DNA from 4 places in the Microbispora sp. H10885 genome. Region 1 is predicted to be linked to each of the others. Evidence: riboswitches for the same ligand, from Rfam matches in the RefSeq annotation. Region 1 holds a riboswitch; each other region holds the start of a gene.
What was found. A riboswitch is a leader RNA that binds a small molecule or an ion and turns the genes downstream of it on or off. The one in region 1 is predicted to bind cobalamin.
Positions count from the first base shown of each region.

Region 1 (3,335 bases):
CGGCGGTGCGGACCGTGGCGCGCAGCCGGCCGAAGTCGACGGCGTCTCCCTCGGGGGTCAGGTGGGCGGCGAGGTTGACCGAGCCGAGGTTGCACACGGCGGTCTCCCCGTCGCTGGTGACCTCCAGGATCTCGGTGCACAGGTTGGACAGGTGGATGACGTTGCGCGGCAGCGCGGTCTGGTTGGAGGCGCGGTTGGCGGCGTCCTTGAAGGTCATCCAGCCGTTGCCGGTCTGGGCGAGGGTGCGCATCATCCGGGCGTAGAGGGTGCGGGCGGGCACCTGCCGGACGTACCGCCCGGAGGCCTCCAGTTCGCGATACCGGGCGTCGAACGCCTCGCCCCACAGGTCGGTCAGCTCGGGGGTCTCCTTGGGGTCGAACAGCGACCACACGCCGTCCGCCTCGACCCGGCGCATGAACTCGTCGGGCACCCAGTTGGCCAGGTTGAGGTTGTGGGTGCGGCGCGACTCCTCGCCCGTGTTGTCGCGAAGCTCCAGGAACTCCTCGATGTCGGCGTGCCAGGTCTCCAGGTAGACGCAGGCGGCTCCCTTGCGCCTGCCTCCCTGGTTCACCGCCGCCACCGACGCGTCGAGCGTGCGCAGCCAGGGGACGATGCCGTTGGACAGGCCGTTGGTGCCCCGGATCAGCGAACCGCGCGAGCGCACCCGGGTCCAGGCGACGCCGATCCCGCCGGAGTACTTCGACAGCCGCGCCACCTGGCCGTACCGCTCGTAGATGCTCTCCAGTTCGTCGCGCGGCGAGTCGAGCAGGAAGCACGACGACAGCTGCGGGCGGCGCGCCCCGGAGTTGAACAGCGTCGGCGAGCTGGGCAGATAGGCGAGCGCGGACATCAGCCGGTACAGCTCGGCCGCCTCGCCGACGCTCGCCGACAGGCCGCAGGCCACGCGCAGCAGGAAGTGCTGCGGGCGTTCGAGCACCCGCCGCGTGACCGGATGCCGCAGCAGGTAGCGGTCGTAGACCGTACGCAGCCCGAAGTACTCGAACCGGTCGTCGGCCGCCGGGTCGATCAGCGCGTCCAGCGCTTCGGCCTCGTCGGCCACGAACGCGGCGACCGCGTCGCCCAGCAGCCCGGCCGTGTGGGCGGCCGCGACCGACTCGGAGAAGGCGCGCACCCCCTGGCCCGCCGTCTCCTCCTCGATCACCCGGGCGAGCAGCCGCGCCGCCCGCCGGGAGTTGTCCGGGTCCGCGACGACCCCCGCCGCCGCCTCCTCGATGGCCCGCCAGACGTCCGCGGTCTCCTCCGCGCCGCGCGGCCCCGTGGCGGGGCGCGCGGGCGCGGAGACCGGGTCGGTGATCGTCATCGGTCGCCCTCTCCTCCTCGTCTCCTGACCCGGCCGGCCGGAGGGGAGGGGACGCCGCGGCGCACGCGTGCGACGGCACGGCCTGCGGGCGGCGGGCCCTCCCTCGGGGCACGGCGCGGGCACGCGCGGTGACTCCGCGCGCGGTCGCGGGCAGGTCTTCGGGCTCGCGGGCGACCGGCGGGACACACGCCCGCCGGACCTACTGGCCGTCGCTTCCCGGTGCGCTCACGCACCAGTGCTCTGTGACGGCGGTCGTTCCCGCTCACCGCTGCGGGGCAGCCCCGGATTCCCACCGGGTTCCCTCTTGCCTCACCGAGGTGAACCAGCGACGCGATGGATCCTACATCTAGTGGGCGATCTCGCAAGCGACCCTACAAGTTGTGTTGGTCACCGGATTCCGAGATCATCGAGAAGCAGGGCCGTACGACGCGCCTCGCCCGTGAGCCACTGCCGGAACTCCTCGCCGGCGAGCCACATCGGCGTCCAGCCGTTGCGCTCGCACAGGCGGAGCCAGGCGGGCGAGTCCGCGACGGCCCGGCACAGGCCGGTCAGCGCGTCGCGCTCGCGGGCCGCCACCCCGAGGGGGGCGAGCAGGCCGGTCCAGTTCGCGTACGCCACCCGCACCCCCGACTCGGTCAGCGTGGGCGCGTCCAGGCCGGGCAGGCGCTCGGGAGCGGAGACGGCGAGCGGGCGCAGCCGTCCGGCCCTGACGTGGGCGGCGACGTCGCCGCGCCCGCCGAAGGCGAGCGCGGTCGTCCCCTCGGCCACCGCCGCGACGGCCCGTGCGGGGCTGTCGAAGGCCTCGTACGCCGCCAGCCGCGGATCGGCCCCGAGGCCCCGGGCGGTCAGGCCGAGCAGCAGGTGGCCGGGCCCGCGGTCGGGCCCGCCCGCCACCTTCACCCGCTCGGGGGTGCGCAGCAGGGCCGCCGCGACCTGCTCGAACGTGCGGTAACCCGAATCGGGGGAGGTCACCAGCACCTGCCACTCCCCCGCCAGCCTGGCCAGCGGCACGGTCCGGGCGGCGAACGGCCCCGCCTCATCGGGCGCGCGCCCGAGCGCGCAGTCGGCCAGCAGGAGGGGGTCGGCGACCATCAGCCGGTCCGGCCGTCCGACGGCGAAGCGTCCGACGGCCGACGCGCCGCCGCCCCCGGCGTCCCGCGTGACCAGCACTCTGCCGGCCCAGCGGCGGGCCTCGATGAGGGACTTCAGGCTCCGGGCGACGCCGTCCCCCCAGCACTCCGGCGGGCCGGGGACGAGGAGGGAGATCTCCCCGCGGTACGGAGGCGCCGGGGTGCCGCATCCGCCCGCCAGGGCCAGGACCCCCAGTGCGAGAACCGTACGGCGTCGCATGCCGGCACCCTCCCCCCGAAGAGCCCCTTATGCGGACAGACTATGAGCAACCACCCCATCTCAGGACATAACGGACGTTACGGATGTGGCGATCGGCGGGTGGGCGGGCGCGGCGCTCATGTCGTCGGTGCCGATCGGAGGGCGCGGTGACAGATGCGCACCGTCCGGCTCGCGTCCGCGACGCGAGCCGGACGGGACGTGGCGGAGCTACTCGACCGTCACGCTCTTGGCGAGGTTGCGGGGGCGGTCGACGTCGCGGCCGAGGGCGACGGCCGCGTGGTAGGCGAACAGCTGGAGCGGGATCGTGAGCAGGATGGGGTCCAGCTCCACCTCGTTCCTCGGCACCACGATGCAGTCGTCGGCCGCCTCGGAGGTGCGGTGGCCGACCATGAGGATGCGGCCGTGCCTCGCCCGGATCTCGCCGAGCGTGGTGAGGTTCTTGTCCAGCAGTTCGTCGTCCGGCACGACCGCGACGGTCGGCAGCTCGGGGCTGATCAGCGCCAGCGGGCCGTGCTTGAGCTCGCTCGCCGGGTAGGCCTCCGCGTGGACGTAGGAGATCTCCTTGAGCTTCTGGGCGCCCTCGCGGGCCACGGGGTAGCCGCGGACCCGGCCGACGAACATCATGCCCGGCGCGTCGGCGTACTTCTTGGCCAGCTCCCTGATC
Region 1 is NZ_JABBWY010000002.1:268,133-271,467, forward strand. Features, by position in the region: gene HHX37_RS06245 (ribonucleoside-diphosphate reductase subunit alpha) at 1-1,321, opposite strand, end outside; cobalamin riboswitch at 1,453-1,663, opposite strand; gene HHX37_RS06250 (Bug family tripartite tricarboxylate transporter substrate binding protein) at 1,709-2,671, opposite strand; gene glmS (glutamine--fructose-6-phosphate transaminase (isomerizing)) at 2,879-3,335, opposite strand, start outside.

Region 2 (3,335 bases), on a different contig from region 1:
GCCGCCGAGCCGGGGGTCGTGGTCACGTTCGCCACGTCCCCGGCCGAGTGCGCGGAGGCCGACCTGCTGGTCCTGCCCGGTTCGCGGGCCACCGTGAGCGACCTCGCCTGGTTGCGGGAGACCGGGATCGCCGATGTCGTCGCCGGGAGAACGGGACCGGTGCTCGGCGTCTGCGGGGGCTACCAGATGCTCGCCCGTACCATCACCGACCAGGTCGAGTCGGGTGCCGGCACGGTCGCCGGGCTGGGACTGCTCCCGGCCGACGTCGTGTTCGCCGCCGAGAAGACGCTCGGGCGGCCGAGCGGTGAGGCGTACGGGCATCCCGTGGAGGCGTACGAGATCCACCACGGGATCGTGACGCGCGATGCCGGCGAGGAGTTCCTCGACGGCTGCCGGGTGGGGAACGTGTGGGGCACCACCTGGCACGGAGCGCTGGAGAACGACGGGTTCCGGCGGGCGTTCCTCGGTGAGGTGGCGCGGGCGGCGGGACGCGAGTTCCACGCCGGCCCCGGCGTCTCCTTCGCGGCGCTGCGAGAGGCACGGCTGGACGCGCTCGGGGACCTCGTCGAGCGGAACGTCGACACCGCCGCGTTGCTCGCGCTCATCGCGGGCGGGCCGCCCTCAGGACTGCGGGTCCTGCCGCCCGGCGCGGCCTGAGATTGTTGACGCTGATTGTCCGGAACGGGTACCGTCCGGAAGGTTTCGCGGTGACCAAGGGAAATCCGGTGAGATGCCGGTGCGGTCGCGCCACTGTATCCGGGGCATGGACCCCGGGAGCCAGGTCGCTTGGCCACCGTGACCTCGTCTGCCGGGACGCGTCATCCCTGAGGAGGCCCTTGTGAGCGACCTTCGCCCCGTCGAGCACCAGCCGCGCGGCTGAGCCGTGCTGTTCATCCGTCAGGCGGGTACGCCCGGTGCCCGGCGTGCCTGCTTCCCCATGCCCGAGGATCCCGATCCGTCGGGACTCGCCCAGGCCACGGCACAGGCCGCCGTGCTGGGCGTGCCCGGCGACGCGCTCGTCTTCGCCGCGCCGTGGCCCGCCGCCGTGGCGACCGCCCGGGCCGCGTCAGGCCGGGAACCCGTCGTGGCCGGCGCGCTCGCCGAGGCCGATTACGGGGCCTGGGCGGGCCGGCCGTTCGCGGAGGTGGCCGCGGCGGACCCCGCGGGGCTCGGCGCGTGGCTGACCGACCCTTGGGCGGTCCCCCATGGCGGGGAGAGCCTCGCCGGCATGGGCGAACGGGTGGCCGCGTGGATGGAGTCGCTCCGCGCGGACGCCGCCCGTGTGGTCGCCGTCTGCGACGCCGGGCCCATCCGGGCCGCGCTCGCGCACGCGCTCGGCCTGACCGCGACACGGGCCGCGGCCTTCGACGTCGCGCCGTTGTCCCACACCGGACTGGCCGCCGGGCACGGCGGCTGGCGGATCACGTACGTCAACCGGAAGGCCGCACCGTGAACCCTGCCTATCCCTTCAGCGCCGTCGTCGGGCTCGACGACCTGAAGCTGGCGCTGGTGCTGAACGCGGTCTCGCCCCGGGCCGGCGGCGTCCTGGTACGCGGGGAGAAGGGCACCGCGAAATCCACCATCGTCCGCGCGCTGGCCGCGCAGTTGCCCCCGGTCGCCGTGGTGGCGGGGTGCCGGTTCCACTGTGATCCGGCGGCGCCCGATCCGGGGTGTCCCGACGGGCCGCACGAGCCGGACGCAGCGTGGGTCCGGCGGCCGGCGTCGCTGGTGGAGCTTCCGGTGGGAGCCTCGGAGGATCGGCTGGCCGGGTCGCTGGACCTGGAGCGAGCGCTGACCGAAGGGGTCAAGGCCTTCGAACCCGGGCTGCTCGCGGCGGCCCATCGGGGCGTCCTGTACGTGGACGAGGTGAACCTCCTGCACGACCATCTGGTGGACCTGCTGCTCGACGCGGCGGCGCTCGGGGTCTGCTACGTGGAGCGCGAGACCGTCTCGGTACGGCATGCCGCGCGCTTCCTGCTCGTCGGAACCATGAATCCGGAGGAAGGGGAGCTCCGCCCGCAGTTGCTCGACCGGTTCGGGCTGACCGTCGAGGTGCGGGCGACCCGGGAGCCCGGCGAACGGGCGGAGGTCGTCCGGCGGCGGTTCGCGTTTGACGCCGATCCCGAGGGGTTCGCGGCTCGATGGGCTCCGGAGGAGGCCGCGCTCGCCGGGCGGATCGCGCGGGCCCGGGCCGCCCTTCCGGCGGTACGGCTGCCCGACGCTCGGCTACGGCAGATCACGGCCGTCTGCGCGGGTTTCGAGGTGGACGGTCTGCGGGCCGATCTCGTCACCGCTCATGCCGCTGTGGCGCACGCCGCCTGGCAGGGGCGGGACGTGGTGACCCGGGAGGACGTCCGGGTGGCGGCCCGGCTGGCGTTGCCGCACCGCCGTCGCCGCGATCCGTTCGACGCGCCCGGCCTGGACGAACGGCTTCTCGACGACCTGCTGGACCAGACCGAGCCCGACGGCCCCGACGACCCGGATGACCGTGAGGGGCCCGGGCGGCCGGAGGGCCCTGACGGCCCCGGCGGCCCTCCAGCCGATGGTTCACAGTCCGATGGTTCGCAGTCTGATGGTTCGCAGTCTGATGGTTCACGGTCCGGCGGCCCCGCCGCCCCATCTCCCGAAATTTCGGGAGAAGGTGGTGGTGGTCCCGCCTCCGACGCCCCTCCCGGTGACGGGGCCAGCCCCACCCCTCGGTCGGAAAACGCGCAAGGCTCCGCCCCGGAAGACGTGGCGGCGGTGGGGACCCCGTTCCGCGTACCCGTCCTCAGGGTCGCCGGAGTGGGCGAGGGCGTGGCGGGCCGGAGGTCCAGCGGCCGGGGACGCCATGGCCGCACGATCGGCGCGCGGCTCCCCGGCGGCGCCGGTCCCCGCGCGATCGATCTCCCCGCCACCCTCCTGGCGGCCGCCCCCCGTCAGGTCCTCCGGGGCAGACGCGGTCCCGGCCTGGTCCTCAGGCGGGACGACCTCCGCGAGCCCGTCCGCGAGGGCCGCGAAGGCAACCTCGTGCTGTTCGTCGTCGACGCCAGCGGCTCGATGGGGGCGCGCAGGCGGATGACGGCTGTCAAGACGGCCGTGCTGAGCCTCCTGCTGGACGCCTACCAGCGCAGGGACAAGGTGGGCCTGGTCGTCTTCCGCGGCCGGGGCGCGACCGTGGCGCTCCCCCCGACCTCCTCGGTGGAGGCGGGCGCGGCCCGGCTCCGCTCGCTCCCGACGGGGGGACGCACCCCCCTGGCCGAGGGACTCGCGACGGCGGCGGAGGTGCTCCGCGTGGAGCGGATGCGTGACCCGGACCGCCGCCCCCTCCTGGTCGTCGTGACGGACGGCCGCGC
Region 2 is NZ_JABBWY010000011.1:113,286-116,620, reverse strand. Features, by position in the region: gene HHX37_RS27660 (cobyric acid synthase) at 1-657, shown strand, start outside; adenosylcobalamin (AdoCbl) riboswitch at 690-837, shown strand; gene HHX37_RS27655 (histidine phosphatase family protein) at 884-1,453, shown strand; gene HHX37_RS27650 (VWA domain-containing protein) at 1,450-3,335, shown strand, end outside.
Region 2: it holds a riboswitch for cobalamin, as region 1 does, so the genes downstream of both, HHX37_RS27655 (histidine phosphatase family protein) here and HHX37_RS06245 (ribonucleoside-diphosphate reductase subunit alpha) in region 1, are expected to answer to the same signal.

Region 3 (3,335 bases), on a different contig from region 1:
CCGCAGCCGGGCCGCCCGGTGCAGGCCGACAGTCTGGCGTACGGCGAGGCGGGGTCGATCACCAGCCCCGCCCCGGCGAGCGCCTCGGTCACCGGCCCGACCGCCTCGGGCGCGAGGTCGGGCAGCACGACCGTACGCCACGGCGTCAGCCGCACCTCACCGGCGGCCAGATCGGCGAGCAGGCCGGCCTGGCCGGCGGTCAGCCTGCCGAGGGGGACGATCACGTCGAGCGCCACCCGGCCGTCCACCTGCGCGGACGGGCCGCCCCTGCGCGGAGTGGCGGGCGTCACCGGCACGGGGGGCAGGACAGCGAGCCGACGGGGGAGCCGGCCGGGGAGGCGGGCGGCGATCGTCGCGGGTCCGCCGGGGAGTTCGGCCACCCGCCAGGCGTCCCCGCGCACCTCCTGGAACTCCTCGGCCGCGGCGAGCGCGACGGAGACGGCGTCGTCGGCGGTCACCGACCCGACCGGCTCCCCCGCGAGCAGCAGGGTCAGGCCGCCGCCGGGCTGGGAGACGGGGTGCGCGGCGAGGGTCACGTCCGCCCCGAGCCCGAGGACGTCACCCGTTCCGTCGTCGAGCGCGAACAGGAACCGGCCGGGCAGCTGAGCCAGGGCGGCGCGGCCGCACAGGGCCGCGTCGAGGTCCGCCACCAGGGGCCGCACGTCCAGGAGGGCCGTCGCCGAACGGCCGCTGAGCGGCGAGGCGACGATGTTGCGCACGCGCTCGTGGGTCGCGGACGGCAGCAGTCCGGCGGCGGCCATCCGCGCGGCGAACGCCGGTGGGTCGGCCAGCCCGCGCACCTGCACGTTGGCCCGTGACGTCAGTTCGACGACCCCGGCGCCCAGCTCGCGGGCGCAGGCGGCCAGTTCGCGCAGGGCGCCGGCGGCCAGCCCGCCGCCGGGCACGCGGACGCGGGCCAGCGCCCCGTCCGCCGCCGCGTGCACCTGGAGCGCGCCGGGACACGCGTCCTGGGCGGCGCGCCCAGAAAAGCCACCCATGACCACGAACAGGATGCTAACGCCAGTTTTCTGACACGACCTCCGTCACGTAGGGTCTGCGGTGAGCGATGGCAAGCGGAGGAAGCCGGTGTGAATCCGGCGCGGTCCCGCCACTGTGACCGGGGAGCGAACCCCACCACACGGCCACTGTCGGAAGACGGGAAGGCCGGGGTGAGCGTCGATCCGGGAGCCAGGAGACTCCTGCCGTCGCGCCGCCACGACCCGGGGCGAGGACCCCGAGGGAGGACCTTGCCGTGCGCACAGACGCGTCCGCCGCGCAGCCCGTCGTCGTCCTGTTGTCCACGTCGGACACCGACCTGTTGAGCGCCCGCGCGAGTGGGGCCGCGTACCGGCTGGGCAACCCGGCGCGGCTGACCGTGGACGACCTGCCCGCGCTGGTCGAGGGCGCCGGCCTCGTGGTCGTCCGGCTGCTCGGCGGCCGGCGTGCCTGGGAGGACGGGCTGGACGCGCTCCTCGCGGGGCCGTGCCCGGTGGTCGTCCTCGGCGGCGAGCAGGCCCCGGACGCCGAACTCATGGAGCTGTCCACGGTGAGCGGCGGCGTCTGCGCCGAGGCCCACGCCTACCTCGCGTACGGAGGGCCCGCCAACCTGGCCGAGCTGCACGCGTTCCTGTCGGACACGGTCCTGCTGACCGGGCGCGGCTTCGCGGGCCCGGCGCCCACACCGAGCTGGGGGGTCCTCGAACGCGAGGGCCGCCCCGGCGACGGGCCGGTGATCGGGGTGCTCTACTACCGGGCGCACCACATGGCGGGCAACACGGGCTTCGTCGCCGCCCTCTGCGACGCGATCGAGGACGCGGGCGGCCGGGCGCTGCCGGTCTTCTGCTCCTCGCTGCGCACCGCGGAGCCGGATCTGCTCGACGTGCTGGGCGGCGCGGACGCCCTGGTGGTGACCGTGCTCGCGGCGGGCGGGGCACGGCCCGCGACGGCGTCGGCCGGCGGCGACGACGCGGCCTGGGACGTCGGCGCGCTCGCCGCACTCGACGTGCCGATCCTGCAGGGCCTCTGCCTGACGACGAGCCGCGCCGAGTGGGAGGACAACGACGACGGGCTGTCCCCGCTGGACGCCGCCTCGCAGGTCGCGATCCCCGAGTTCGACGGGCGGATCATCACGGTGCCGTTCTCGTTCAAGGAGATCGACGACGACGGCCTGACCGTCTACGTCGCCGACCCCGAACGCGCGGCGCGGGTCGCGGGCATCGCCGTACGCCACGGGCTGCTGCGCCACGTGCCCCCGGCGGACAAGAGGCTCGTCGTGATGCTGTCGGCGTACCCGACGAAGAACTCCCGGGTCGGCAACGCCGTCGGCCTGGACACCCCGGCCAGCACGGTCAGGCTGCTGGCCCGGCTGGCCGAGGAGGGCTACGACCTCGGCGGCGGCTTCCCGGGCCAGGCCGAGCAGGACGGCGACGCGCTGATCCACGCCCTGATCGCCGCGGGCGGCCAGGACCAGGACTGGCTCACCGAGGAACAGCTCGCCGCCAACCCGGTGCGCATCCCCGCCGCCGCCTACCGCGCCTGGTACGAGACCCTCCCCGCCGGCCTGCGCGCCGACATGGAACGCCACTGGGGCGCGCCGCCCGGCGAGCTGTTCGTCCACGAGGGCGACATCGTGCTCGCCGCGCTGCGGTCGGGCAACGTCGTGGTGATGGTCCAGCCTCCACGCGGCTTCGGGGAGAACCCGATCGCGATCTACCACGACCCTGACCTGCCGCCGAGCCACCACTACCTGGCGGCCTACCGGTGGTTGTCGGCCGAATTCGGCGCGCACGCCATGGTCCACGTCGGCAAGCACGGCAACCTGGAGTGGCTGCCCGGCAAGTCGGCGGGCATGTCGGCCTCCTGCGGCACCGACGCGGCGATCGGCGACCTGCCGCTGGTCTATCCGTTCCTGGTGAACGACCCCGGCGAGGGCACCCAGGCCAAGCGCCGCGCGCACGCCGTGCTCGTGGACCACCTGGTGCCGCCGATGGCGAGGGCCGAGACGTACGGCGACATCGCCCGCCTTGAGCAGCTGCTCGACGAGCACGCGACGATCGCGGCCATGGACCCGGCGAAGCTGCCCGCGATCCGCGCCCAGATCTGGACCCTCATCCAGGCCGCCCGCCTCGACCACGACCTCGGCCTGTCCGAGCGCCCGCACGACGCGGAGTTCGACGAGTTCATCCTGCACGTGGACGGCTGGCTCTGCGAGGTCAAGGACGCGCAGATCCGCGACGGCCTGCACGTCCTCGGCGCGGCCCCGGCCGGTGAGGCCCGGGTGAACCTGGTGCTGGCCATGCTGCGCGCCCGCCAGATGTGGGCGGGCCGCGAGACCC
Region 3 is NZ_JABBWY010000011.1:106,355-109,689, forward strand. Features, by position in the region: gene cobG (precorrin-3B synthase) at 1-998, opposite strand, end outside; cobalamin riboswitch at 1,077-1,199, shown strand; gene cobN (cobaltochelatase subunit CobN) at 1,253-3,335, shown strand, end outside.
Region 3: it holds a riboswitch for cobalamin, as region 1 does, so the genes downstream of both, cobN (cobaltochelatase subunit CobN) here and HHX37_RS06245 (ribonucleoside-diphosphate reductase subunit alpha) in region 1, are expected to answer to the same signal.

Region 4 (3,335 bases), on a different contig from region 1:
CCCGGCAGCCCCGCGACCAGCGGCGACGGGTACGGCGCCCGCTCGCAGGCCACCGACGCCGGCAGCAGGGCGAGCTGCCTGGCCGACCCGACCACGACGTCGGCGGCGACCAGTTCGGCGCGCGCCGCGTCGGTGAGACCGGCCCAGCCGTCCGCGCCGATCCCGACGACCGACACGGGCCTCATCGGGGGGGCTTCCTGAGCAGGTAGGTGTCCATGACCCAGCCGTGCGCCTCGCGCGCCTCCGCCCTGAGCCGCCGGATCTCGCCGGCGACCTCGCGCACCGGCCCGGCGACGAGGATCTCGTCCTCGGTCCCGACGTACGCGCCCCAGTAGACGTCGGCGTCGGCGGCCTCCGGCAGGTCCGCGAACGCGCAGCCCGCGTCGAGCATCACCACGATGTCGCCGGCGGCCTCGACGTCTGCGGGCAGGCGGCGGCCGGTCGTGATGTGCAGCGGCCTGGCGACCCTGGTCAGGCTGACGCGGTGCCGCGCGGCCAGCGCCGACACGCTGCTGATCCCCGGGATCACTTCATAGTCGAACGGCTCTCCGCCCCTGGCCAGGACGTCCTCGACGATCGCGATCGTGCTGTCGTACAGGGCGGGGTCGCCCCAGACGAGGAACGCGCCGACGCCGTCCTCCGGCACCTCCTCGGCGATGAGCCGGGCGTAGACATCGGCCCGGCGGGCCCGCCAGTCGGCCACCGCCTCCACGTACGCGCCGCTCGTACGGTCACGCTCCGGGTCGCGCGCCTCGACCGTCCGGTACGGCTCCCGCGCGTGGGCCGCGATCAGCTCGCGCCGCAGCCGCACCAGGCCGTCCTTCACGGCTCCCTTGTCGAGCAGGAAGAACACGTCGGTCTCCGCGATGGCCGCGGCGGCCTGGAAGGTCAGGTGGGCGGGGTCCCCGGCGCCGATGCCGATGATCAGGACTCGCTTCATAGGTCACGAGTATGGACCCCGGCTTGACGTACTTATGCGGACGGTGCACGCTCAAGGCGACAAAAGAAGACAGAGGCGACGGTGCGCAGGAACCTGGTGTGAATCCAGGACGGTCCCGCCACTGTGACCGGGGAGTGTCTCCCGCTCGTCACCACGGCCGCGACGGCTGGAAGGTTCGGGCGACACGATGACCCGGGAGTCAGGACACTGACCCGTTGTCCTCCATCACCGGGGCGAGCGACCCCGTGAGGAGAATCACATGGCTCAGCCGGCCGTCCCCGTCTCCCGGCCCTTGCCGGTCACCATCCCCGTGCGTGAGATCCTGCCCTGGGCGGTCTTCGCCGCCGTGGCCGGGCTCATCCTGCTCTACTTCGTCGGCGCGGAGCAGGGCGCCACCCACCTCATCAGCGGGCACACCGTGCACGAGTTCGTGCACGACGGCCGGCACCTCCTCGGCTTCCCCTGCCACTGAGGCCCGCCCGATGCCCACCATGCGCTCCCTGCTGGTGCGCGGCATGCTCGTCGGCCTCGCCGCCGCGCTGCTCGCGTACGTCGTCGCCTGGTTCGCCGGAGAACCCCAGGTCGCCGCCGCCATCTCCATCGAGGAGGCGAGGGCGGCGGCCGGCGGAGAGGCCGCCGAACCGGAACTCGTCAGCCGGACCGTCCAGGAGACCGCCGGCCTGCTGACCGCCCTGCTCGTCTACGGCGCCGCCCTCGGCGGCTTCTACTCCATCGCGTACGCCTTCGCCCACGGCCGCCTCGGCGCTCTCGGCGCCCGCGCCACGGCGCTCACCGTCGCCGCCGCCGGCTTCGTCGTCGTGTACGTGACCCCCATCCTGAAGTACCCGGCCAATCCCCCGGCCGTCGGCAACCCCGATTCGATCGGCCGCCGGACCACGCTGTACTTCGCGATGATCCTCGTCGCCCTCCTGGCGGCGGCGGTCGCCGCGTACGCGGGCCGTTCCCTGTCGTCCCGCCTGGGCACCTGGAACGCCGCTCTGTCGGGCATCGTCGTCTACGCCGTCCTCGTCGGTGTCGCGTACGCCGTGATGCCCCCGATCGACGAGGTTCCCGACGACTTCTCCGCCGACACGCTGTGGTGGTTCAGAGTGGCGTCGTTCGGCATCCAGTTCGTCCTGTGGGGAGCCATCGGCCTCCTGTTCGGCGGCCTGACCGAACGCTCCCTGCGCCAGGGAACCCCCCGGGAGGCCGGGCTCCGGCCCGCCGCGACGCGCTGAACCGGTCGGGACCACCCGCGGGCCGCCCGCGTGAAGCCGGCGTGTCACAGGTGGAGCGCGTCGGGGGCGTCGTCCTCGACGAGGAAGCCCCCGGACTGGTGGTGCCAGAGCCGGGCGTAGGACCCCTGGGCCTGGAGCAGCTCGCCGTGGGTGCCCTGCTCGACGACGCGTCCCCGGTCGAGCACGACCAGGCGGTCCATGCGGACGACGGTGCTGAGCCGGTGCGCCACCACGAGTGCCGTACGGTCCTGCATCAGGCGCCACAGGGCCTCCTGGATGAGGATCTCGCTCTCGGAGTCCAGGGCACTGGTCGCCTCGTCCAGCAGCAGGACGGGGGCGTCGCGCAGAATGGCGCGCGCGAGCGCGATGCGCTGCCGCTGGCCGCCGGAGAGCTTGACGCCGCGCTCGCCGATCAGGGTGTCGAAGCCGTGCGGCAGAGACTCGACGAACTCCGTGACGTGGGCCGCCCGCGCGGCCCGGAGGATCTCGGCGTCGGTCGCGCCCGGCCGGGCGAACGCGAGGTTCTCCCGTACGGACCGGTGGAACATGGCGGGTTCCTGCGGAACGTAGGCGATGAGGCCCCGCAGGTCGGCCTGCCGCAGCCGGGCGATGTCCTGACCGCCGATCAGGATCCTGCCTCCGTCCACGTCCATGAGACGCAGCAGCAACCGGGTGAGGGTGCTCTTGCCGCCACCGGACCGCCCGACCAGCCCGATCTTGGTGCCGCCGGGGATGTCCAGGTTCAGGCCGTCGAACAGCGGCGCGCCGCCGGCGTACCCGAATCTCACCCGCTCGAAGCGGACGCTCGCGTCGGCCGGGCGCAGGGGCTGCGGGTCGGCCGGGTCCACCACGGTCGGCGGCGTGAGGAGCAGCTCGGTGAACTGGGCGGCCTCGGTGAGCGTGCTCTCCATACGCCGGTACACCTGGTTGAACTCGAACATGATGTTGATCGCGTTCGTGTAGTAGGTGAACGTCACGACGATGGCCTCCACACCGAGGCCGCCGCGGAGCGCCGCGGCGAGGAGCAGGCCCGCGGCACTGGTGAGCACCGACAACGGGGCGACGACCATGTCCACCCTGAGGTTGTTGTAGTCCCAGGACCGGATGGACAGCCGGCGCTGCTCGGCGATCCTGGCCCTGTGCTCGACGGCCTCGCG
Region 4 is NZ_JABBWY010000011.1:98,092-101,426, reverse strand. Features, by position in the region: gene cbiE (precorrin-6y C5,15-methyltransferase (decarboxylating) subunit CbiE) at 1-185, opposite strand, end outside; gene cobF (precorrin-6A synthase (deacetylating)) at 182-940, opposite strand; cobalamin riboswitch at 965-1,171, shown strand; gene HHX37_RS27600 (CbtB domain-containing protein) at 1,200-1,412, shown strand; gene HHX37_RS27595 (CbtA family protein) at 1,423-2,178, shown strand; gene HHX37_RS27590 (ABC transporter ATP-binding protein) at 2,223-3,335, opposite strand, start outside.
Region 4: it holds a riboswitch for cobalamin, as region 1 does, so the genes downstream of both, HHX37_RS27600 (CbtB domain-containing protein) here and HHX37_RS06245 (ribonucleoside-diphosphate reductase subunit alpha) in region 1, are expected to answer to the same signal.